DNA from 3 places in the Oerskovia paurometabola genome. Region 3 is predicted to be linked to each of the others. Evidence: riboswitches for the same ligand, from Rfam matches in the RefSeq annotation. Region 3 holds a riboswitch; each other region holds the start of a gene.
What was found. A riboswitch is a leader RNA that binds a small molecule or an ion and turns the genes downstream of it on or off. The one in region 3 is predicted to bind S-adenosylmethionine.

Region 1 (7,903 bases), 450 kb from region 3:
CGCCGTAGATGCCCAGCACGATGACGGAGCCCACGATCGCGAGCAGCCACGTCTGGATCGAGAAGAACTCCTCGAGGGGAGCCGAGAACAGGACGCTCCCGAGCCAGCCACCGAGCAGCGCGCCGAGGATCCCGAGGAGGATCGTCATCAGGATCGACCCGGTCTGCTTGCCCGGGAGGATGGCGCGAGCGATGAGTCCGGCGAGCAGTCCCAGAACGATGAATGCGAGGAAACCCATGTCATTCTCCTTTTGTCCCGTATGTGCCTTATTGGCCGGTGAGTCCCTACCTTGACACCGGCTCCGGCCGCTCGCACGCCGAAAGGCCCCGAACGTCGGACACGTCACTTTTCGCGGCCTTCCGCTTGCGAGAGCCACCGAGCGGTGGCATCGCGCGCTCACGCGCCCGGCCGTACCGTGGAGGAATGGCTGAGGACCGAGGCATCCGGCAGTACATCGGCGACCTGGTGGCGGAGGAGCGCAGGCTGCGTGCCGAGCTCGCCGACGGGGAGATCGCGGCGTCGGAGGAGCACACGCGCCTGCGCGCGATCGAGACCGAGCTCGACCAGTGCTGGGACCTGCTGCGCCAGCGCGACGCCGCCCGCGAGTTCGGCAGCGATCCGGATGCCGCGTCGATCCGGGATGCCGGTACGGTGGAGCACTACCTGGACTGACGGCCTGACGCCTCGCGTGCGTGCCGTCGTCGGGCAGACCTCTCCCGCGGCCCGCGGGAACCACGCGTGACCCCACGACACGACCAGTACGGAGCGAAGAGCATGAGCAGCCAGACGACGCAGCGCAACGAGGCCACCGAGCGAGCCGGGGCCGTCGCCCGCTTCCTCGTGGCGATGGTCCTGTTCGTGGGCGGGATGGTCGCCTTCGGGTGGGCCTTCACGGTCGAGTCCAACCACGCGCTGATCTTCTCCGCCGGTCTCCTCATGGTCACCCTCGGCTGCTTCATCCCGATGGCGGGCCGCGACCGCTGACGACGCCCGGCCGCACGGCCGGCGCACGACGAGAGGGGCCCCGCACCGCACGGTGCGGGGCCCCTCTCGTCATCGGTGGCTTGCGGCCGTCAGGCGATGCGGGGGAGCTGTGCGAGCGCCGCCACGACCTCGATCGCGTCGGCCTTGCCGAGCAGGACCTTCTGCGCCATGAACGCCTTCGTGGCCACGCTCTCCTCGGGCAGGCTCGAGCCCGCGAAGACCTCCATGAGGGCGCGCGCGTCGGCCTCGGGCAGGCGGAAGCTCACGACCTGCGTGAGGTTGCGCAGGATCGCGGTGCGGTCGGTCTCCGAGAACCCGAAGCGCAGCGTGAGGGAGCCCTGCTCGATCCGCGTGTACGCGTACGTGACGTCCGCGAAGGGACGCGCCGGACCGTCGCCGATGCGCAGCGTCCGGGCCGCGAGGTCGACCGCGACGGGCTTGGCCTCGCGCACCCAGTAGACGAGGAACGGCAGGATGATCGCGAGCACCGCGACGAGCGCGATGACGAGGAACAGCACGAAGCTCTCCTCGTCGCCGAACCGCAGGAACGCGATGACCGTGAGCAGCACCGCGGCCAGGAACGGGGAGACGGCGGCGGTCAGGCGCATCTTCTTGCGCCCGTCCACCCAGAGCGGCAGGTCGGTCGTGGTCGGAGCGGGTGCTGCGGCGTGCATGGTTCCCCCATCGGGACGGTTGTCTCGCCCCATGGTGGAGCGACGACGTGCGCGCCGATGCTACTGGTAGATCTTCGTCGGGGGAACGGGGAGAACTACCCCGGGGGGCGGCGGACCTGAGCCCACCGCCCCCGGGGTGTCTCGCGCATCAGCCGAGCTGGGCGCGCACCGCGTTCGTCGCGGCGACGAGGTTCTCGAGCGAGGCCACGGTCTCCTCGTAGCGACGCGTCTTGAGGCCGCAGTCAGGGTTGACCCACACCAGGCGCGAGTCGATCGACTTCACCGCGAGCTCGAGCAGGTCGGTGACCTCCTCGGTCGACGGGACGCGCGGCGAGTGGATGTCGTACACGCCCGGGCCGATCCCGCGCCCGTAGCCGGCCTCGGCGAGCTCGGGCACGATCTCCATGCGCGAGCGCGCGGCCTCGACCGAGGTCACGTCGGCGTCGAGGCCGTCGATCGCGCCGATCACCTCGCCGAACTCCGAGTAGCACAGGTGCGTGTGGATCTGCGTCTCGGCCTCGACGCCCGCGGTCGCGAGGCGGAACGAGCTCACCGACCAGTCGAGGTACGCGGCCTGGTCGGCCTTGCGCAGCGGCAGGAGCTCGCGCAGCGCGGGCTCGTCGACCTGGATGATCCCGATCCCGGCCGCCTCGAGGTCCGCGATCTCGTCGCGCAGGGCCAGGCCCACCTGGTTCGCGGTGTCGCCGAGCGGCTGGTCGTCGCGCACGAACGACCACGCGAGGATCGTGACCGGACCGGTCAGCATGCCCTTGACCGGCTTCTCGGTGAGCGAGGCCGTGAACGTCGACCAGTCGACCGTGATCGGCGCCGGACGCGTGACGTCGCCCCACAGGACCGGCGGGCGCACGCAGCGCGAGCCGTAGGACTGGACCCAGCCGTTCGCCGTGACCGCGAACCCGTCGAGGTTCTCCGCGAAGTACTGGACCATGTCGTTGCGCTCGGGCTCGCCGTGCACCAGGACGTCCAGGCCGATCTGCTCCTGGAGCTCGACGACGCGACGGATCTCGTCCTGCATCGCGGCCGTGTAGTCCGCGTCGGACAGCTCGCCCTTGACGTTGAGCGCACGCGCCCGGCGGATCTCCGGGGTCTGCGGGAACGACCCGATCGTCGTGGTCGGCAGCAGCGGGAGGTTCAGCTTGGCCTGCTGGGCGGCTGCGCGCTCGGCGTAGTCGCCGCGCGAGAAGTCGCCCTCGGTCAGGGCTGCGGCGCGCTCGCGCACCGCAGGCACGACGACGCCGCTCGCCACCGCGCGCGAGGCCACCGCGGCGCGGGCCGCCTCGATCTGCTCGGCGACCGCGTCACGACCCTCGGTCAGCGCCCGGGCGAGGATCGCGACCTCGCCGACCTTCTGGTCCGCGAACGCGAGCCAGTCACGCAGGCGGGCGTCGATCGAGCCGTTCGTCCAGTTCTCGTCCTCGACGTCGTGCGGGACGTGCAGGAGCGAGGTCGACGTGCCGACCGTGACGGCGCCGGCGCCCAGGCCGGACAGGTCGTCGACGAGCGCGAGCTTCGCCGCGAGGTCGGCGCGCCAGATGTTGTGGCCGTCGATCACGCCCGCGACGAGGGTCTTGTCCGCGAGGCCCGCGATGGGGCTCGCCGGGACCGCTCCCTTGACGAGGTCGAGGGAGATCGCCTCGACGTCGGTCGCGGCCAGGAGCGCGAGGCCGTCGTGCTCACCCTGGAGCCCGCCGAACGGCGCGCCCACGAGGATCGCGGGGCGCTCGGTGCCCACCGCGAGCTCGGTCGCGAGCACGCGGTACGCCTCGGTGACCGCGGCGTGGACCTCGGCGGCCGGCACGTCGATCGAGTCGGACACGAGCGCCGGCTCGTCGAGCTGCACCCACGGTGCACCGGCCGCGGCCAGGGCGCGCAGCAGCTCGACGTACACGGGCAGGACGTCCGCGAGGCGCGAGAGCGGGCTGAAGCCGGGCGCGCTGTCGTCGGCGGCCTTGGACAGCGCGAGGAACGTCACGGGCCCGACGACGACGGGCCGGGTCACGACGCCCGCGTCCTTGGCCTCGACGAACTGGCGCACGACGCGGTCGTCCGCGAAGCGGAACGGCGTGGACTCGCTGACCTCGGGGACCAGGTAGTGGTAGTTCGTGTCGAACCACTTGGTCATCTCGAGCGGGGCGTCCTCGCCGGCGCCGCGCGCGACCGTGAAGTAGCCCGCGAGGTCCAGCGCGCCCTTCTCGTCGGTGAGCGACGCGAAGCGCGACGGGACCGCCCCGAGGAGAGCGACGACGTCGAGCACCTGGTCGTAGTAGGAGAACGAGCCGGGCACGGCGCCCGACGAGGCGTCGAGGCCCAGGTCGACGAGACGCTGGGCGGCCGCGACGCGCAGCGCCGAGGCCGTGGCCTCGAGCTCGTCGGCCGTGGTCCTGCCGGCCCAGAAGGACTCGACGGCCTTCTTGAGCTCGCGGCGCGGGCCGATGCGGGGGTAGCCGAGGACGGAACCGGAGGGGAACGTGGGTGCACTCATGGTGAATACCTCTGAACTGGTCAGACCGAGGAGCTGCCCAGGGCAGGCTCGGCGGAGGGAAGGGGAGTGCCGGAGACCCACGGCCCGCTGGCCAGGTCGGGGGTGCGGGACGAGACGCCGCTGGCGTCCCCCGCTGCCCCACCGCCGAGGTCGACTCCCTCGAGCAGGTCTAGAGCGGCTTGGTGCTTGTTGAAGGTGTAGATGTGGAGGCCGGGCGCGCCGGCCGCGAGGACCTGGCGCGCGAGCTCGACCGAGTGCCGGATGCCCAGCGCGTGGCGCGCGTCCGGGTCCGGCTCCGCCTCGAGGGCCTCGACGACGCGGCGCGGCGCGGGGACGCCCGTGAGCTCCTCGACACGCGCGAGGCGGGCCGGGTCCGTCATGGGCAGGAGGCCCGCGAGGATCGGGATGGTCACGCCCGCGGCGCGCGCCTCGGCCACGAAGTCGATGTAGGAGGACGCCTCGTAGAAGAGCTGCGTGATCGCGAAGTCCGCTCCGGCCTGCTGCTTCTGCCAGAGGCGGCGCACCTCCTGGGTGCGGCTCGTGCCCGCGGCGAGGTTGCCGTCGGGGAACGTCGCGACCGCGATGGTCAGGGGGCGGGCCGCGCCGCGCAGCGCGACGCTCGGGCTCGCGGCGCAGCGTGCGGCCTCGACCTCGCGCAGCAGGGCCACGAGCTCGGTGCTCGACCGCACGCCGTCCTCGGCGGGGCGCCAGTCGGGCTGGTCGCGCGGAGGGTCCCCGCGCAGGGCGAGGAAGCTGCGCACGCCCGCGTCGAGGAAGTCCGTGATGACGTCCTCGACGTCCTCGCGCGAGGCGCCCACGCAGGTCAGGTGCGCGATGGGCAGCACGGGCGTGCCGTGCAGGAGCTGGCTGATGACGCGGCGCGAGGTCTCGCGGTCCGTGCCGGCCGCGCCGTAGGTGACCGACACGAAGTCGGGCGAGGTCGCGACGAGGCGGCGGGCCGTCTCCCAGAACTTGGGCGCGGCGTCGGGGCGGCGCGGGGGCATGAGCTCGAACGACACCGTGGGCCGCGGTGCCTCGTGCCCGAAGTGCCCCAGGTCGACGATGCTCATCGGGCGGCCGTCAGGAGGGTCGTGCTGGTGGTGGCCAGGGCGGCCGGACGGCTGGCGCGGGGGACCCCGGTGCGGTGCAGGGGTGCGCGGAAAGATGCCTCGGTCATGAATCGCTCCATCGAACCTGGCTGTAGCACCCGTACCCGCGAGAGGCTTCCGTTGGGGGGTTGCTGCGGTGTCAACGAGCCAGGACTCTCGACCGCTCTGGATGGTGTTGACGATCGTAGGGGGAATCCATGATCTGAGCCAATATCTGCTCGAAGCGTGAGACGGAGGGGTCCGGAGTGGTTCCTCGGCCCCGCTCCGGCGTCCGTCCACGCGGTCGCAGATCCCTTCGTCGGTCCCTGCGGTCGCCCTTCCAACGTACGCCTGTCGGCGCCCGCCCGGACCGCCGGGCGATCCTCCCCGACGTCGCCGCTATGCTCCGGGCGTGCCTCGCCGACGCAGCCAGCAGCAGGTCTCGTTCGTGCTCGACGACTCGTCCGAGGGTGTCGACCCGGGCTCGGGCGTCCCGGAGCCGACTCGTCGGGAGCGGACGCGACGCCCCCTCACCCGTACGGCACGACGGCGTCGCGCCGCCCGTCTGGTCGGCCTCGCCGTCGGTCTCGGAACGCTCGGGGTGGCGGCCGCGGTCGTCGTGACGCGCGACGGGGCGGCCCAGGACGACGCGCTCCAGACGCTCCGCTCGTCCGAGGACAGGATCTTCGACCTCACCTACGCGCCGCATGCCGAGTGGAGCGTCGACCGCGACGAGGGCGAGCCGTTCACCGTGGGGGACCTGCTGGTGATCCCGGGGCGCTCCGGGACCGTCGGGTACGACCTCGGGTCGGGCGACGAGCGCTGGCGGCTGGACGACCTGACCCGGCAGGTCTGCGCCGCCGACCAGGTGCGCGTCGAGGGAACGGCGGAGGTGTCGGCCTTCGTGTGCCTGGGCCAGGGGAAGGAGGCCACCGCGGCCCGACTCGTGAGCGTCGACGGTGCGGTGGTGGCCGAGGTAGAGATGGACCCACGCCGGGGCGAGGCGGTCGCCGGTCCCGGCGGGACGGTGCTCCAGGCCGCCAGAGACGAGACGGGGGTCGTGGTCCGGTCCGTCGACGTCCGGACGGGCACGGCGGCGTGGGAGCGACGGCTGACCGTGAGGGAGGACGCGCAGGACCCCCTGTGCGCGACGGAAGGTGATGCCGTCCGTGCGGTCTACCGGTCGGGGACGGTGGCGGTCCACGGATGTGGCGTCCTGTCCTACCTGACGCCTGGGGGGCAGGTCGTCGACGAACCACCGGGGATGGTGCAGGTCATCGCCCTGGGCAACGGGTCCTACCTCCGCTCGTCGGGGACGGCCGTCGCGGGACCTGTCGAAGCCGTCTCGGCCGACGGCACGGTGCTCTGGACGAACGAGGGGCTCGTGCTCGGGGAAGGTGCCCGCGACCTCCTGGCGCCTCACCTCGTCCTGCTCGACCAGGGGGAGGCGCTCCTCGCCGTCCACAGGGACGGCACGACCGCCTGGACCGCACCGGTCGCCGCGCGTCAGGTGCTCGTCCGCGGCGCGGACGTCGTGATGGTGCAGACGGTCGACCGGGAGACGGTCGCCCTGGACGCCACGACGGGTGAGGAACGGTGGCGGCGGGCGGCCGACCCCGCGTCCGGTGCGGTGTCGTACCGCGTGACCGGCACGTTCACCGACGGTTTCTCCGCGCTCCTCGTCGTCCCCACCGCGCCCGGCACGAGCTCGGTCACCGCACTCGACCTGGCGACGGGCGACGTGCGATGGACCCAGGAGCACACCGGGAACCCGTACGAGCTGGCCGCTGGGGGAGGTCGGCTGCTGAGGATCGACGAAGCCCAGGTCACGGCGTTCGGCTGACGGCGTGGGGGAGGGCGACATGGCCACGCCGTACCCGACCCGCGCGCGGCGGCGTCCTTCGCTCCCGTGGTGTCGGCGTTGCCGGGGGCATCACGACCGGTCCGGATCGTAGTCGTCGGCGACCTCTCGGACGGAGGGATCGTCGCTCTGTCGCGCTCGCGCGACGAGCAGCCGGAGGCCTTCCACGTCTCGGAGGTGGAGGAGCAGCTCGGCGAGCCGCTGGACGTCGAGCGAACCTGCCGCTTCGAGGCGGCTCAGGACCTTCTCGCGCACCTGTCGACCGACCGTGTAGCTCCATTCGTCGATGACGCATCGAGCCTTGAGCCCGAAGCCGTCGTCCAAGGTCACCTCGATGAGGTCGTCGAGCAGTCGAGGCACGTCGTCCCCCAGGTTGTCGAGGAAGCCGAGGGCCGCGACCGTGTCCCAGCTGCGCGCGCGCAGTGCTCGGGAGAGCACGCCCGGGCGATCCTGCGCGTGCTGTCTGAACTCGTGGCCCACCCGCGCCAGCTCTCGCGTCGCCGCCACGACGTCCGCCCAGAGCGCGTCGTCGTCCGTGGCTCCCGAGGCGTCGGCGTTCTGCGCTCCCTGCGCCGGGGCGTCGCTGGACGTCGAGGGGGAGGCGGTGCCTTCGGTACTCGTCATGTCGTCTCCGTCCAAGGGGTGCGACGCCGTCGAGATCGTCGTCACGACCGGTCCGGGTCGTAGTCGTCCACGGCCTCCAGGATGTCGGGATCGTCGCTCTGTCGCGCGATCGCGACGAGCGCGCGGAGCCCTTCCTCGTCGGCGAGGTGGTCGAGCAGCTCGGCGAGCC
Region 2 (7,903 bases), 370 kb from region 3:
CGCGCTCGCGGGCGGCGTGGACGGTCGCGCGGGGGACGGACGGACCGACGACGAGGAGGCCGTCGCGCTCCTGGGCGCGGGCGTCGGGTACTACTGGCGCGAGGCCAAGCCGTTCTGGCAGGAGTTCTTCGCGCGCCTCAAGGACCCGGTCGACCAGTGGCAGACGCCGCGCGCGTACTTCCTCGTGGAACGGGCCGAGGTGATCGAGGACTGGGCGAAGGCCACACCGCGCAGCAACCCGTCGCGTCGCCTGCGCCTGTTCGGCGAGCTGCCGGACGGTTCGGAGCTCAAGGCCGGGTACGACGGCGCCACCGCGCTCTTCGAGGGACCGGCACCCGAGGGGATCGAGCCCGCGCACGGCGCGGTGCGGTGGTCGACGGGGAGCGTGCGCGTCTACGGCGTCGAGCGCGGACGGCTGGGGAACGGGCGTGAGGTCGACGTCCTCGACGTGCGCCTGCCCGTGCCCAAGGGGGTCGCTCCGCACGACGCGCTGCCCATGGCGCTCGCGGTCGGGCAGGTGCTGCCGACGCCCCAGCAGGAGGCGTCGATCCGGGCGCTGGCCACGACCGTGCAGGCGCAGAATCCCTACGGGCCGCAGGCGCCCCTGGTGCTCCCGGACCACCCGGCGCTCGACCTGCTCCGCCGTCGCCCGCCGCGCACGGTGTCCGGCGACCCGCTGCCCGTCCTGGGCGACGGCCCCGAGCGGTACGTCGACGCCGTGACCGACGCGGTCAGGGACCTCGACGGCTCCTACCTGGGTGTCCAGGGCCCGCCCGGCACGGGCAAGACCCACCTCGCGTCCAAGGTCGTCGGCCGCCTCGTCGCCGAGGGGTGGCGCGTGGGCGTCGTGGCGCAGTCGCACGACGTCGTCGAGAACGTCCTCGCGGGCGTGATCACCAAGGGCGGCGTGCCCGCGGACCGCGTGGGCAAGAAGGCCTCGGGTCCCAAGGGGCGCGACGTGTCGGCCGTCGGCCGTGAGGTGGGCGCAGGCCTGCCCGACGACGTCGCGGCGGCCGCCCTGCCCGAAGGGTCGCGGCTCGTGCCCTGGCGCCTCGTCGACTCCCCGCAGACCGCGGCCTTCGTCGCCGAGGGTCCCTGCGTCGTCGGCGGGACGGCCTGGGACTTCGCGCACGCCGAACGCTTCGGCGACGGCGAGCTCGACCTGCTCGTGATCGACGAGGCCGGGCAGTTCTCGCTCGCCAACACGATCGCGGTCTCCCGGGCCGCGCAGAGGCTCCTGCTGCTCGGCGACCCGCAGCAGCTCCCGCAGGTCTCGCAGGGTCAGCACCCCGAGCCCGTCGACCAGTCGGCGCTCGGGTGGCTGACCCGTGCCGGCGGCGGGCACGACGTGCTGCCGCCCGAGTTCGGCTACTTCCTTGCCCGCTCGTGGCGCATGCACCCCGCGCTGTGCGACGCCGTCTCGGAGCTCGCGTACGAAGGGCTCCTGCACGCGGAGGCCGCCGCGGGCGAGCGGGTCCTCGTGGGCGTCGAGCCCGGCGTGCACGTCGTCGAGGTCGAGCACGCGGGCAACGCGGTGTCCTCGGTCGAGGAGGCGCAGGAGATCGTGCGGCAGGTCAAGGGGCTGCTCGGGACGACGTGGTACCCCGGAGGGCCCGGTGGGTCGGACGGCGCCGCACCTGCCTCGCGAGCACTCACGGAGGACGACTTCGTCGTCGTGGCCCCCTACAACGCGCAGGTGTGGACCGTGCGCCACGCGCTCGCGGCCGCGGGGCTGGGCGACGTGCGCGTCGGCACGGTCGACAAGTTCCAGGGCAAGGAGGCGCCCGTCGCGATCGTCTCGATGACGGCCTCGGCGCGCGAGGACGTGCCGCGCGGCATGGAGTTCCTCCTCTCGCGCAACCGCGTCAACGTCGCGGTCTCGCGGGGTCAGTGGTGCGCGGTCGTGGTCCGCTCGCCCCGGCTCACCGACTACCTGCCGAACCACCCCGAGGAGCTCGCCGAGCTGGGCGCGTTCATCGGTCTGTGCAGCTCGGGCAGCCGCTCGCCGCTCCGCTGAGTGCGGGGTAGTCGTCGTCGTGTCGGGCTCCCGACGACGACTACCCCGCACTCAGGCGGTCGGCGGCCTCAGGCTGCCGGCGGCGTCGAGGTGCCGGTCGGTGAGGTCGGTCCATCTGCTGGGTCCCGTGGGGGAGAGGGTGCGCACCCGTGGCCCAGGATGCAGGCGGTCGTCGACGGCATAGCGTGCGGTGAGCTCCTCCTCCGCCTCCTGGTCGCCCTGGTCGGCACGGACGAGCAGGGTCGCGATCTCGTCGACCAGCGTGAGGTCGGCGCCCTCGAGCGTGTCGTCCGTGCTCATCGCCCCCCACGTGTCCCACAGCAGCAGCTCGTCCCCCTGACGGTGGGCCAGCTCGAACAGGACGTAGTCGTGGACGAACCAGTCGCCGCGGAACGGCAGCCCCGGGTCCACTCCGAACAGGTCCGCGTCCGCCAGCCCGGCACGGAGCGCGAGCCAGGCCGTGGCTGCGGGGACGAACGGTAGAGCCAGGTCCTCGGCGACATCCCCCGTGCCCCGTGGAAGATCCAGGGGGTCGAACGGGAACACCGGGTCTCCCGCGGTGAGCTCGGGGTCCCAGCGCAACCAGCGGCCGTCCGCCCAGTGCTCGACGACGACGTGATCGTGGTGGAAGCCGGGCGTGAAGTACGAGACGAACCCCACGCGGGTCCTGGCGGGGATGCCGTGCTCTCGCAGCACCCCGACGGTCAGCAGCGAGTGGTCCCGGCAGCAGCCTCCCACCCGGTCGCAGACCGCCCGGGGCTCGGTGAGCGCGGTCCCGTGCCGGGAGTGGTCGAGGTCGAGGATCGTCGCGAGCCACCGGCTGTCGACGTCCGTGGCACGCTCGGCCGGCATGAACTCGGCCTCGGCGCGATAGTGCGCGATCACGTTGCGTGCCACCTGCCCCAGCGCGTCCGGGTCGGTGGGTACGCCCCGCAGGAGCTGGGCGTGCTCCCCGGGCGAGGAGTACGGCGAGTGGGCCACCCAGCGGGCGACCGCGGGATGGACGGCGGTCGTGCCGACCGGCTCGAGGCGGCTGGACGGGTCGTACATCGGATCCTCCGAGGTCGCGGGTCACGAGCGGCGTGATGCCGGGCACCAGTGTCGACCGTGTCGCGCGCCAGGGCAATGCCTCGGCCCGGCGGACCGTCGGCTCCGTCCGAGCGAGGGCCGGGCGGACGAGGTCCTCAGAAGTCTCCGAATCCGCCGAAGTCCCCACCGCCGAAGTCCCCACCGCCGAAGTCGCCGAAGCCCCCACCCAGGTCGCCCCCGCCTCCGGCCTCGGTGAAGTCGCCGCCGCCCGTGTCGCCGGCTCCGGGGTCGCCCTCGGTCGCGCCCGGGTCGCCTGCGCCCGAGGTGCCGCCGTCGCCCGCGAAGTCGGCCGTGGGGTCGCCGAACATCGGGCCGAACATCATGTTGGCGACCGCGGAGCCGATCACGACGCCCGCGATGGTGCCGAGCATGCTCGAGCCGATCATCGAGCCCATGCCCGGCCCGCCCGGCCCGCCCGGCCCGCCCGGCCCGCCCGGCCCCCCCTGCCTGCCGCCGAACGACCGTTCGAGCGTGCCGGGGTTGCGCATCTCGGCGCGGGTCGCCATGCGGGCGAGCGACTGCGGGTCGTCGGAGGTAGCGCGCTCGGCGGGCGGCACGTTCTCACCCAGCTCGGTCAGCACGCGTCGACGCTGCTCGGGCGTCAGCCGCTCGAACGCCTCGGCGTGCGCCTGCTCGACGGCCTCCGGGGGAGCCGTGCGCAGCAGGTAGCGGTAGCGGTCGATCGCGACGTCGTCCTCGCTGCGCGCGGGGCCGGTCGGGGCCGGGGGCGCAGTGCCGTAGGCGGGCGCACCGGGACGCTCTGCCGAGCCGTGAAGCCTGTCGTCCTGCGGGGTGCGGCCGAGGAGGCGGTCGAGGAATCCCATGAGCGTGTCCTTCTGGTCGAACCGTCGAGGGCGGGTGCCCTCACCGGTTCAACGCGGCGCCCGGCCCGCCCGTTCCGTCGAGTGGATGGTCCGGCTGCGAGACGCCCGGCGAGTCGCAGCCGGATCACGCACTCAGCGGCGAGCGTGGGGCGGCTCCGGCGCCGGACCCACCCCGCCGACCAGCCGGACGTTGAGCGCCCGTCCCGCGAGCTCGAGCGCGTGGTACTGCTCGTGCACCCGCACGGTGACCCCGGGGTCGAGGGCGAGGCTCGTGTGGTGCCACACCCGGCACGCTCCCTCGCCCGTCGCGTACTCGACGACGACCTCGGTGCCGCCGCTGGTCGTCCGCACCGCGAGCACGACGCCCTCGCGCCACCCCCAGGGCCGGTTGCGGAGCATGCGCTCGTGGACGGGGTGCAGCAGGTGCCCCGTGTCGAACCGGTCGCACACGGTGGGCGGGGGACAGGCGACGACCGTCGCCCGGCGTTCCATGACGCGCTCGGCCATGGTGCTCCTTCTCTCCGTGCCCGACGACGGGGCTCACCCGCGTGCGCACGCCCACCCGGGAGGCTCCCCGGGTGAGGGGCACGAGGAGGCGCCCTACGACGTCGGGCCTCGCTCTTCCCCCACGGTCGTGGGGGCGGGTCTTCCTCCGGGAGCACCGTGCGCGTCGCGCGGTTGCCGGACCAGCACGCCGGAGGGCGGTTCGCTGGTCCTCTGGACCGTTCTCAGTTCTACCACGGCGTCACCGACCGAGCACAGGGAGCACCTGGTCCTGGACGCACGAGTGCCCCCGACCGAGACGGTCGGGGGCACTCGTTCAATGATCAGCTACGCCCGGAGGCGAGTGAGATCAGAGCGGGCGGATGTTCTCCGCCTGCGGGCCCTTGGGGCCCTGCGTCACGTCGAACTCGACGCGCTGGTTCTCCTCGAGCGAGCGGAAGCCCTGCGTCTGGATGGCGGAGTAGTGCGCGAACACGTCGGCGCTGCCGTCCTCAGGTGCGATGAAGCCGTAGCCCTTTTCGCCGTTGAACCACTTCACGGTTCCCAATGCCATGGGGATCTCCTTCTAGAGTTTCAAACAGCTCCATGATCTGGAGCCGAACATCACGGTGTTCGTCGTCAACTCTTGGGTAACAAGGTTCGCGGTGGCATGGGGCCGTTGCGCAAGGACAAGCGAGGCACTGCAATCTCACCGGCTACGGTACAGGGGTTACTCCGACTGTGCTAGCCCTGATGCTAACGATTGAAGTACGCCTGTCCGCCAACCAGGTCAGGGCCGAGCAAATCGGGCACCGTTACGAGCGTGTAGCCGGCAGCCCGCAGACCGTCCACGATGCCCGGGACGGCGTCGACGGTCGAGGCGTGGATGTCGTGCATCAGGAGGATCGCCCCAGGTCGGACGCCTGCGAGCGCCCGTTCGGTCGTCATGGCCGCGTCCTTGTTCTTCCAGTCCTCGGTGTCGACGTCCCACAGGATCGCCGGCTCGTTCCGCTGGGAGAGGACGCTCGTCACAGTGTCGCTCGTCGCGCCGTACGGAGGGCGCACGAGGGTCGGTCGGACGCCTGACGCGGCCTCGACCGCGTCCGCCGTCGACGTCAGCTCGTCCGTGATCTGGTCCGTGCCGAGCTTGGACAGGTCCGGGTGGGACCAGGTGTGGTTCCCGATGGCGTGCCCTTCGGCGACCTCGCGGCGGACCAGGTCGGGGTGCGACGTGACGGACCGGCCGACGAGGAAGAACGTCGCCTTGGCCTGCTTCTCGGCGAGGGTGTCGAGCAGGCGCGACGTGTGCTTGCCGGGTCCGTCGTCGAACGTCAGGGCCACGCACCTGAGCACCGAGCAGTCCGGGGCTCCCGGGGACGCGGGCGGCACGGGCGGGGTCGTCACGGGGGGCTCGACGGGCGGCGGCGTGATCCCCATGAACGGGGTGCCGCTCGACGCGGTGTCCGCGAGCTGCTTCCCGACCGCGGACAGGACCGTCCGCGTCGCGTCGGGCTCGATGCGCACGGCCAGCTCTCCGTCCGAGCGGGCAGAGACCAGGCCGGGGGAGAAGACCAGGGTCGCGGCGCCGTCGGGCCCCAGGCGAACGTCCCGGAAGGTGTCCTCCGACGCGGGCACCGGCTCCTCGAACCCGAGCCCGGCCTGGTCGAGCGCCGCGTCGACCCACTGCGCGGCCTGCTTGCGGCCGTCGGCCGTGAAGAGGTCCGAGGACCACGTCGTGGTCGCGCGCGGGAGGTCGGTGTAGAACGTCTGGGCGCCGGTCGTGCCGTTCGCCCCGCCCGTGAAGGAGTACGTCGTGGCACGCACGCCCAGCACGTCTCCCTGCGCGAGCACCAGGTCCCATCCGACGTTGAGCTCGTTGCCCACTCCGGCCGGGTCGACCGCGGCGTCGTACGCCTTCTCGGTCTCGTCGACGAACGTGCCGAAGGCGTGCGAGAGGGAGCGCTCGCCCGGGACGGAGACCGTCGAGATCGAGCGGGCGTCGCCCGTGCTCGCGGTCGACTCCTGGTGGATCTCGAGGTTCTCGACCGACGCCGGGTCCAGGACCGGAGGCGGGTCGACCCGTTCGGCGGGGACCGGATGGGCCGTGGGCGACGGGGTACCCGTGGGAGACGCCTCTCCGGAGGGGTCGGCCGCGGCACGCGTCAGGTAGAACGTGACGCCCGCGGCGACGACCAGGAGCGGTACGAGCACGGCGAGGACCCAGAGGGCTCGGTTCCGCGGGCGCGCGGGAGCGGAGCCGCCCGGCGTCTGGCCGCGGGACGGAGGGAGGGACTGGGACATCAGTCCACCGTGCCACCCGCGCAGGGTGCGCGTCGCGACCGGCACGGCGGATGAGAGCAGCGCCACAGTCGTCTGCGACACCCTCTCGCACGGTCCTCGCAACGACTCCACGGCCTTCACCGACCGGTCACCTGTCGGCTCTCCGCCTCCGACCCGACCGCGACCCGTCCGCGACCCGTCCGCGACGCGCCGGCCACTGCCGGGACGGGTGGTGCGGGCCACGGGCGGCGGGGTAGAAAGGGGTGATGGTCTCCCCCACGCAGGTCCCCGACGTCGTCCTCAGCAACGGTGTCGCCGTCCCGCAGGTCGGGCTCGGCGTCTTCAAGGTGCCCGACGACGCGACGCAGAAGAACGTCGAGCAGGCGCTCGAGGCCGGGTACCGGCACATCGACACCGCGGCCGGCTACTACAACGAGGCCGGTGTCGGTGCGGCGCTCCGGGCCAGCGGCCTGCGACGTGACGAGATCTTCGTGACGACCAAGCTCCGCAACGGCGACCAGGGGTACGAGTCGGCGCTCCAGGCGTTCGAGGACTCGCGCGAGGAGCTCGACGTCGAGGTCGTCGACCTGTACCTCGTCCACTGGCCCGTCCCCAGCAAGGACCTCTACGTCGAGACCTGGCGAGCCTTCGAGAAGCTCTACGCCGACGGCGCGGCCCGCGCGATCGGCGTCTCGAACTTCCTGCCCGAGCACCTCGCGCGCCTGCTCGCCGAGACCGACGTGGTCCCGGCCGTCAACCAGATCGAGGTCCACCCGACCTACCAGCAGCGCGCGACCCAGGAGGCCACCCGGGCGGCGGGCATCGCCGTGGAGGCGTACTCGCCGCTCGGACGCGGCGCCGACCTCGACCACCCCGCGGTCGCCGCGGTCGCCGACGCCCACGGCGTCACGCCCGCCCAGGCGATCCTGCGCTGGCACGTCCAGAGCGACCGGATCGTCATCCCCAAGTCCGTGAACCCCGAGCGCCTCGCGTCCAACATCGACCTGTTCGGCTTCGAGCTCTCGCCCGACGAGATCGCGGCGATCGACGCGCTCGACTCGGACGCCCGGCTCGGCTCCGACCCCGCGACCGCCGCGTTCTCGCAGTACCCGTCCTGACCCCCGGACCGGATCGAGACGTTCCTGTGACGGCCCCGTAACGCGGGACGGAGTCTCGCGTAACCGCGCCCACGTACGTTCCAGGCACTCAG
Region 3 (7,903 bases):
GAAGTTCGCGACCATGGGGGTCTGCGTCCCGGCCCACACGTTCAGGACACGGCTGCTCTCGCCGCCGCCCCCCTCGTTCTTCTCGCCCCCGGAGCTGGAGCAACCGGCCGCGAACATCGTCACACCGGTCACCAGGGCAACCGCCGTGAGCAGGCGCTTGCGCGCCACGCTTCGAATCATCATTGGTCCTTTCGAGTCGTCAACGCGTCGTCACGCTGATCGGCCGCTCGCCACCGTGCGAGCTCGTGGCAGGAACACTAACGAATCCCGGACGGGGTTCCGACCAATACAACAGGAAAGTTACCTAAATGAAATCTCGCCGACTCCGGAGCACCCCGGAACCGCTAGATCCTGCGGATTCGAGCCGAGGCGCCCCACCGACGATCGGTGCGCAGTGCACAACGGAACCGTCCTGCGGGGACGCTCGTCGGTCGGGTGGCCGCCGTGGGAACGCTCCGACGACGACCTCTCCCAGCGCCCTCCTGAGTGGTGGCCCTAGAGGCGCGCGAGAGCCTCGTCGACCGCGTCCCGCGCCGCGCGGGCGACAGCCGGGTCGGTGACCTCGTAGCCGGCCCCGCCCCCGCCGCCGGGGCCGCCGTCGTCGGACAGCGTGCGCTTGGCCGAGAGGTGGACCGCGTCCACCCCCGCGTCGACGAGCGCGGCGACGTCCTGCGGGCGCACTCCACCGCCCGCCTGGACCTGCACGCGCCCCGCGGAGTGGCGCGCCATCTCCCGCAGCCGGTCGACCCCGTCGATGCTGCTCGGAGCGCCGCCCGAGGTCAGGACGCGGGAGACGCCCAGGCCCGCAAGGAGGTCGAGCGCCGCCGTCACGTCCTCGACGACGTCGATCGCCCGGTGGAACGTCACCTCGCGCCCGTCCGCCGCCTCGACGAGAGCGCGCACCGCGTCGGAGTCGACGAGCCCGTCGGCGGTGAGCGCACCGATCACGACCCCGGACGCCCCCGCGACCACCGCCGCGCGCACGTCGCGCACCTGCACGTCGACCTCTGCCGCAGTGAACACGAAGCCGCCCGGGCGCGGCCGGATCAGGGGGTGCACCTCGACGGGCGCGGCGTCCCCCGCCACCTCGAGGGCCGCAGCGACCGCCGCCTCGACGAGCCCGATGCTCGGCGTCAGCCCGCCCGTCGCCCCGAGCGCCGCGCACAGCTCGACGCGCTGGGCGCCGACCTCCGCCGCGACCCGCACGCCGTCGGTGTCCTGGACTGCGATCTCGAGGGCGACCTCGCGTGCCATGTGGGGATGCTCCTTGGGTCAGGGGTCGGCACGCCGCAGCGCACCCGGTGTCAGCGGTCAGCGTAGACCCGACGGGACCGCGCGCGCTCTGCCGTCAGGGGCCGCTCCCCTCGCCACGGCGTCGAGCCCCCGGAACGCCGACGGGAGCGGCGTCCTGCGCACGCCGTGAGGCGCACGGAGGACGACGCTCCCGTCGGTCGGTAGGGCCCCAAGGGCTCAGGTCGGTCAGATGACGCCCAGCGAGATCATCGCGTCGGCGACCTTGGTGAAGCCCGCGATGTTCGCACCCAGGACGTAGTTGCCCGGCGTCCCGTACTCGTCGGCGGTCTCCTCGCAGCGCGCGTGGATGCCCGCCATGATGTGCGCGAGGCGCTCCTCGGTGTACTCGAACGTCCACGCGTCGCGCGAGGCGTTCTGCTGCATCTCGAGGGCCGAGGTCGCGACGCCGCCGGCGTTCGCGGCCTTGCCGGGTGCGAACAGCACGCCGGCGTCCTGCAGGAGCGCGACGGCGCCCGGGGTCGTGGGCATGTTGGCGCCCTCCGCGACCGCGAGGACGCCGTTCGCGACGAGCTGCTTGGCGTCCTGCTCGGTCAGCTCGTTCTGGGTGGCGCACGGCAGCGCGACCGTCGCGGGGACGTCCCAGATGCTGCCGCCCGTCACGAGGCGCGCGCCGGGGCGGCGCTCGACGTAGTCGGCCACGCGCCCGCGCTCGACCTCCTTGATCTGGCGGAGCAGGTCGACGTCCACGCCTGCCTCGTCCACCACGTAGCCCGAGGAGTCGGAGAAGGACACGACGTTCGCACCGAGCTGCTGGGCCTTCTGGATCGCGTAGGTCGCGACGTTCCCCGATCCGGAGACGACGACGCGCTGGCCGTCGAAGCTCTGGCCCTTGGTACGCAGCATGTGGTCCGCGAAGAACACCGTGCCGTAGCCCGTGGCCTCGGTCCGCACGAGCGACCCGCCCCAGCTGATGCCCTTGCCCGTGAGGACGCCGGACTCGTAGCGGTTCGTGATGCGCTTGTACTGGCCGAACAGGTAGCCGATCTCGCGGCCTCCCACGCCGATGTCCCCCGCAGGGACGTCGGTGTACTCGCCGATGTGGCGGTAGAGCTCGGTCATGAAGGACTGGCAGAAGCGCATGACCTCGCCGTCGGACTTGCCGCGCGGGTCGAAGTCCGAGCCGCCCTTGCCGCCGCCGATGGGCATGCCCGTGAGGGAGTTCTTGAAGATCTGCTCGAACCCGAGGAACTTGACGATTCCCAGGTACACCGACGGGTGGAAGCGCAGACCGCCCTTGAACGGGCCGAGGGCCGAGTTGAACTCGACGCGGAAACCGCGGTTGATCTGGACGTGGTTCTGGTCGTCGACCCACGGCACGCGGAAGATGATCTGGCGCTCGGGCTCGCAGATGCGCTCGAGCACGGCCGCGTCGACGTACTGGGGGTTCTTCTGGAGCACCGGCCCGAGCGAGTCGAAGACCTCGCGAACTGCCTGGTGGAACTCGACCTCACCAGGGTTGCGGGCGAGGACCTCGTCGAAGACGGACTGCAGACGACTATCCATGGAGTGCTCCTCGGCAGGGCGGGCTTTGAACCGCACCAGGTTACGTACTCGTAAACAGCGCCGTACTCCCGTCCCACTCTGGGAGACGCCGGGCTCACGACCTGGGACGTTGCTCATGCCCGGGGCAACAGTTCGATCTGCCTGCGTCGGTCGACACCGTGCGACGTGCCAGAGCACGCGGCACGAAACCTCCGTCCACCCCGTGAGAATTCTCGACCGGATCGGTGCAGAAAGCCCCCCACGGGTCTATACCCCTGTCCAGAGGTCACGAGCACCAGCGCGAAGCCCCGGCTCGCTGGTCAGCAACCCCTTCACGACGGGGTGCTCCGGGAGATGACCCGGCCGCGCCGGCACGACGCGGCAAGCGTGCAGCACGACGACAGTGAGGAAGCGATGACCCAGCACCCTGCAGCCCCCCGCCCCACGCAGACCGACCACCCGCGACCGGCCCTGGTCACCCTGGTCGGCAACCCCCGTCCCGGTTCGCGGACCCTGGCCGCCGCCCTGACGGTCGCGGCCCGGGTCGCCGACCACCTGGGCCTGGCCGCGGCCGACGTGAACGGGCCTGACGTGAACGGGCCCGACCAGGCCACGATCGACCTCGCCGAGATCGCGACCGAGATCCTCGCCCCCGAGCACCCGCGCGCCGACGCCGCGCGGGAGACCGCCGCGGGCGCCGCGGTCCTGGTCGTCGCGACGCCCGTCTACAAGGGCTCGTACACCGGCCTCCTCAAGGCGTTCCTCGACCTCTACGGCCCGGACGGGCTGGCCGGCGTCGTGGCCGTCCCGGTCGTGGTGTCGGGCAACCCCGCGCACGCTCTCGCGGGCGAGGTGCACCTGCGCCCGCTCCTCGTCGAGCTCGGCGCGACGGTCCCCGCACGCACGCTGACCCTCCTGGACTCCCGGCTGGGCGAGGCCGACCTCACGAGCGCCGTCGACGCCTGGCTCGGCCACGCGGGAGGTCCCCTGCTGCGGGCGGCGGGCGACGCCGTCAGGCAGGAGACCACCCACCGGACCGCCCCCGAGCTCGCCGAGGTGACCCGATGACCGCCGAACCCACGACCCGCTCCGACGTCGCGCGCCTCGCCGGGCTCGAGGCCCTGCTCCACGAGCAGGACGAGCCGCAGCTCAGCGCCGACGCCTACAAGGCGGTGTTCCGGCAGCACCCCGCGGGCGTCGCGGTGATCGCGCTCGAGCACGAGGGCCGGCCCGTGGGCTTCACGGCGACGTCGGTCATCTCGGTCTCGGCCGCGCCGCCGCTGCTCGCGTTCTCGCTCGCGTCGACGTCGTCGTCGTGGCCCGCGATCTCCGCGGCCCGCACGGTCACGGTCAACTTCCTCAGCGCCGACCAGGACGACGTGTCCGCGCGGTTCGCGACGAGCGGGATCGACCGCTTCGCAGCCGGCGGGTGGGCTCCTCTCGCGTCCGGGGAGCCCGTGATCGACGGCGCGCTGTCCTGGGTGCGCGGCCGCATCATCCAGCGCACGCCCGTGGGCGACAGCTACCTGGTCTCGCTGCGCGCGCTCGCGTCGGGGACCCGGGCGGACGCCACGCCGCTCGTCTACCACGACCGGTCCTACCACCGGATCGGGGACCACTCGGCCCTCTGAGGCCCACGATCTGGGTGAGGGGCCCGACGGCGGAGCGCGCCGCCGTCGGGCCCCTCACCCGTGCCGCCTGGCTACCAGGTCCACCCGCGCGCGCTGAGCTCGAGCTCCTCGCGCAGCCGCTCGTCCTCGTCGCTGCGCAGGCCCGCGCGCAGCGGGTCGGCCACGACGTCGAGGCCGCTGAGCCGGCACGCCTCGCGCAGCAGCGCGTCGTACGCGCCCTGCGCGGCGAGGTAGTGGTGGGCGCGGGCGTAGACGTCCGGGTCGGCCTCGACCGCGCGCAGCTCGTCGGCGAGCCGCCCGAGGCGGATCTGGAGAGCGAGCGCGACGAGAGGATCGGGAGCCCGACGGCGCCGCTCGCGCAGGGTGGTCCGGTGCGGTCCGGGTGGCGGGAGGGCATCGGTGGAAGGCCGGTCGACGCGCATCGTGGACCAGGCGATGGCGGCGACCAGGGCCGCGCCCACCGCTCCGGAGACCACGAGGAGCCACATCGTCGGAGCCTTCTTCCGTGCCCGTGCCCGGCGCACGCGAGGGCCCGCCGGACACTTCCAGCCTAGGCCGAGCGGGAACGCTCCGCCAGGGTGCCGGTCGTGCCCGGCCGGCCCGCGGTCGGCCTCTGCCTGGCGTCCCTCGCCCGCTCCCCAGCAGGCCTACCGTGCCGTGAACCCCTTGGCCCGGCGGGCGTCGGCGGGCCCCCAGAGGTCGGTCTTGACCTCGGCCCTGACCAGCGGCACGACCTCCTCCGCGAACCGGCGCAGCACGTCGTCCTGCCGGGCGGGCTCCAGGAGGTGGTTGATCGAGACCGACTGGAGATCGTGCCCGTAGCTCTGGTGGTAGTCGAGGATCTTCTCGGCCACGCGCTCGGGAGAGCCGACGAGGGCGGGGCCGCGCTCGACGGCCTCCTCGATGGTCCGGAAGCTCGTGACCTTGCCGACCGCGGACGGGTCGTGCTTGCGCAGGTCTGCGCGCGCGACGGCGCCCTCGTAGATGGGGCGGAACTCCTCGATCGCCTGCTCGGTCGTGTCCGCGAGGAACAGCCCGCCGGACCCCGACCCGACGAACCCGTACGCCGGGTCGTGCCCCGCGGCCGCGTACTGCTCGCGGTAGTGGTCGATCAGCACCTGGTAGCTCTCGCGGGGCTGGAGCGCGTTGGCGCTCACGATCGGGTCGCCCCACCTCGCGGCGAGCTCGACAGCGAACCGCGAGGTCGCGGACCCGTGCCAGATCCGGAACGCGCCGTCGTACGGGCGCGGCAGGGTCGTGGCGCCTCGCAGGTCCGGGCGGTGACGGCCCTCCCAGTCGACCTCCTCGCCGCTCAGGAGCAGCCGGAGCAGCTCGTAGTTCTCCTCGAGGTACTCGTACTGCTTCGCGAGGTCGAGACCCAGCAGCGGGTACTGGAGGGCCTCGTTGCCCTTGCCGATGACCATCTCGAACCGGCCCCGGCTGAGCTGGTCGATCGTCGCGTAGTCCTCGGCGACCCGGATCGGGTCGAGCAGGGACAGCACCGTCACGCCCGTGCTCAGCAGGATGCGCGACGTCCGGGCGGCGATCGCCCCGAGGATCACCGTCGGCGACGAGGACAGCACGTCCCCAGCGTGCCGCTCGCCGACCGCGAACGCGTCGAGGCCGAGCTCCTCCGCCAGGACCGCGGTCTCGACGACGCGTTCGAGCCGGTCGGCCGCGGGCACGGCCTCGCCCGTGACGGGGTGGGGCGGGTTGAAGACGATGTCGAGGACCTGGAAACGCACGGAAGCTCCTTGGTGGGGGTGGGTGGTGGTGCCGAGGGAGTGCTCAGGCCGCCTGGGTCGACGCCGCCTCGGCGTCGCGCTTGGCGACCTCCTCGCGCACGATCGGGATGACGTAGCGACCGAAGTCGGTCGCGTCGTCGAGCAGGTCGTAGCCACGAGCCGAGATGATGCGGACTCCCAGGTCGTAGTACGCGAGCAGCGCCTGCGCGACGGTCTCGGGCGTCCCGACGAGCGCGTTCGAGTTGCCCGCTCCCCCCGTGGCCCTGGCCGTCGCGGTCCACAGGGCCGTGTCGAACCGGTCGCCCTGGGCCGCGATCTCCAGAAGGCGCTGCGAGCCCGCGTTCTCCGGCTTGTCGATCGGGTGGCGACGGCTCGGCACGCCCCCGGCCGCGGCCTTGCGCTCCTCGATCCGGTCGAGCACGCGGTGGGCCTTCTCCCAGGCCAGCTCCTCGGTCGCGCCGAGGATCGGGCGGAACGCGGCGTGGATCCGCGGGGGCGTGGAGCGCCCGGCGGCAGCGGCCTCCGCGTGGACCCGCTGGATCTGCTCGGCCGTGCGGTCGAGCGGCTCGCCCCACACCGCGTAGATGTCGGCCTCGGCCGCACCGACCTTGAACGCCGCGTCGGAGGACCCGCCGAACGAGATCGTTGGCGTGCGTCCCTCGAACGGCTTGGCGTCCAGCACGAAGTCGTCGAAGTCGTAGAACGTCCCGTGGTGGTCGAACGGCTCGGCGCTCGACCACGCCCTCTTGACGATCTGGATGTACTCCTGGGTGCGGGCGTAGCGCTCGTCCTTGGTCAGCGTGTCGCCCTCGCGCCCCTGCTCGTGGTCGTTGCCGCCCGTGATGAAGTGGACGGACAGCCGCCCCTCGGAGAGCTGGTCGAGCGTCGCGAACGACTTGGCCGCGAACGTCGGGTAGGAGACGTTGGGGCGGTGCGCGAGCAGCAGCTCGACCGTGTCGAGGCGGGCCGCGGTCCAGGCCGCGAGCGCCGACGGCTCAGGGCCGCTCGACCCGTAGGCGAACAGGACGCGGGTCCACCCGTTGTCCTCGTGCGCGCGCACGAGGCGCTCGAGGTACTGCTTGTCGAAGGGGGCGGTCGTACGGGCGGTGGTCTCGGAGGCGTCGCTCGTGGTGGCGATGCCGAGGAACTCGACGGGCATGGTGTTCTCCGGTTCAGGTGAGGTCGGGTGCGGTGGGGTGCTGTCTCGGTGAGCGTGGCTCCGGGGTGAGGTCGAGGCCGTACGCGTGCAGCCGGCCACCGCCCTCCCCCTCGATCACGCGGGTCTCACGCTCGGGCAGGCGCCGGAACCCGAGCGCCTCGTAGAGCCTGTGCGCGCGGGTCATCTGCGGGCCGGAGTTCATGACGACCCGCTGCGCTCCCTGGGCACGGGCCACGTCGAGGACGTGCCGCGTGAGCGCGGTGCCGATCCCCCGCCCCCGGGCCGCGGGAGCGACACCGAGCAGCCGGAAGTCGAGCTCGCCCTCGCGGGCCAGCGGCGAGATGTGCCGGCCGGGCGACGGCGTCGCGACGGTCCCGAGCAGGGCGCCGGTCTCGTCGTCGACCGCGACCCACACGTCGTGCTCGGCGGCGCGGCTCGTGACGTCGCGCAGCACGGCCCGGTACGACTCCGAGATCGAGTACTCGTGCCCGTACGCCGCGTCGAGCAGGTCGGCGACGGCCTCGTGCTCGGCGGGCGTCACGAGCCGCACGGTCACCCCGTCCCCGGGCGTC

Region 1: linked by a shared signal. The riboswitch ahead of JOD48_RS01220 (methylenetetrahydrofolate reductase) and the one ahead of JOD48_RS03220 (NADPH-dependent FMN reductase) in region 3 are both predicted to bind S-adenosylmethionine.
Region 2: linked by a shared signal. The riboswitch ahead of JOD48_RS01565 (hypothetical protein) and the one ahead of JOD48_RS03220 (NADPH-dependent FMN reductase) in region 3 are both predicted to bind S-adenosylmethionine.

The regions. Positions count from the first base shown of each region.
Region 1 is NZ_JAFBBV010000001.1:264,556-272,458, forward strand. It holds gene JOD48_RS01195 (GlsB/YeaQ/YmgE family stress response membrane protein) at 1-238, opposite strand, end outside; gene JOD48_RS01200 (DUF2630 family protein) at 424-672, shown strand; gene JOD48_RS01205 (hypothetical protein) at 775-984, shown strand; gene JOD48_RS01210 (hypothetical protein) at 1,074-1,658, opposite strand; gene metE (5-methyltetrahydropteroyltriglutamate--homocysteine S-methyltransferase) at 1,807-4,161, opposite strand; gene JOD48_RS01220 (methylenetetrahydrofolate reductase) at 4,182-5,231, opposite strand; SAM riboswitch class I at 5,344-5,446, opposite strand; gene JOD48_RS20020 (outer membrane protein assembly factor BamB family protein) at 5,662-7,092, shown strand; gene JOD48_RS01230 (hypothetical protein) at 7,183-7,734, opposite strand; gene JOD48_RS01235 (hypothetical protein) at 7,776-7,903, opposite strand, start outside.
Region 2 is NZ_JAFBBV010000001.1:347,397-355,299, forward strand. It holds gene JOD48_RS01550 (TM0106 family RecB-like putative nuclease) at 1-2,017, shown strand, start outside; gene JOD48_RS01555 (transglutaminase-like domain-containing protein) at 2,069-3,067, opposite strand; gene JOD48_RS01560 (hypothetical protein) at 3,202-3,930, opposite strand; gene JOD48_RS01565 (hypothetical protein) at 4,063-4,437, opposite strand; SAM riboswitch class IV at 4,543-4,654, opposite strand; gene JOD48_RS01570 (cold-shock protein) at 4,784-4,987, opposite strand; gene JOD48_RS01575 (polysaccharide deacetylase family protein) at 5,170-6,714, opposite strand; gene JOD48_RS01580 (aldo/keto reductase) at 6,960-7,811, shown strand.
Region 3 is NZ_JAFBBV010000001.1:718,366-726,268, reverse strand. It holds gene JOD48_RS03235 (ABC transporter substrate-binding protein) at 1-180, opposite strand, end outside; gene JOD48_RS03230 (copper homeostasis protein CutC) at 496-1,254, opposite strand; gene gdhA (NADP-specific glutamate dehydrogenase) at 1,480-2,817, opposite strand; SAM riboswitch class IV at 3,081-3,190, shown strand; gene JOD48_RS03220 (NADPH-dependent FMN reductase) at 3,211-3,864, shown strand; gene JOD48_RS03215 (flavin reductase family protein) at 3,861-4,427, shown strand; gene JOD48_RS03210 (hypothetical protein) at 4,499-4,915, opposite strand; gene JOD48_RS03205 (LLM class flavin-dependent oxidoreductase) at 5,075-6,172, opposite strand; gene JOD48_RS03200 (LLM class flavin-dependent oxidoreductase) at 6,216-7,331, opposite strand; gene JOD48_RS03195 (GNAT family N-acetyltransferase) at 7,345-7,903, opposite strand, start outside.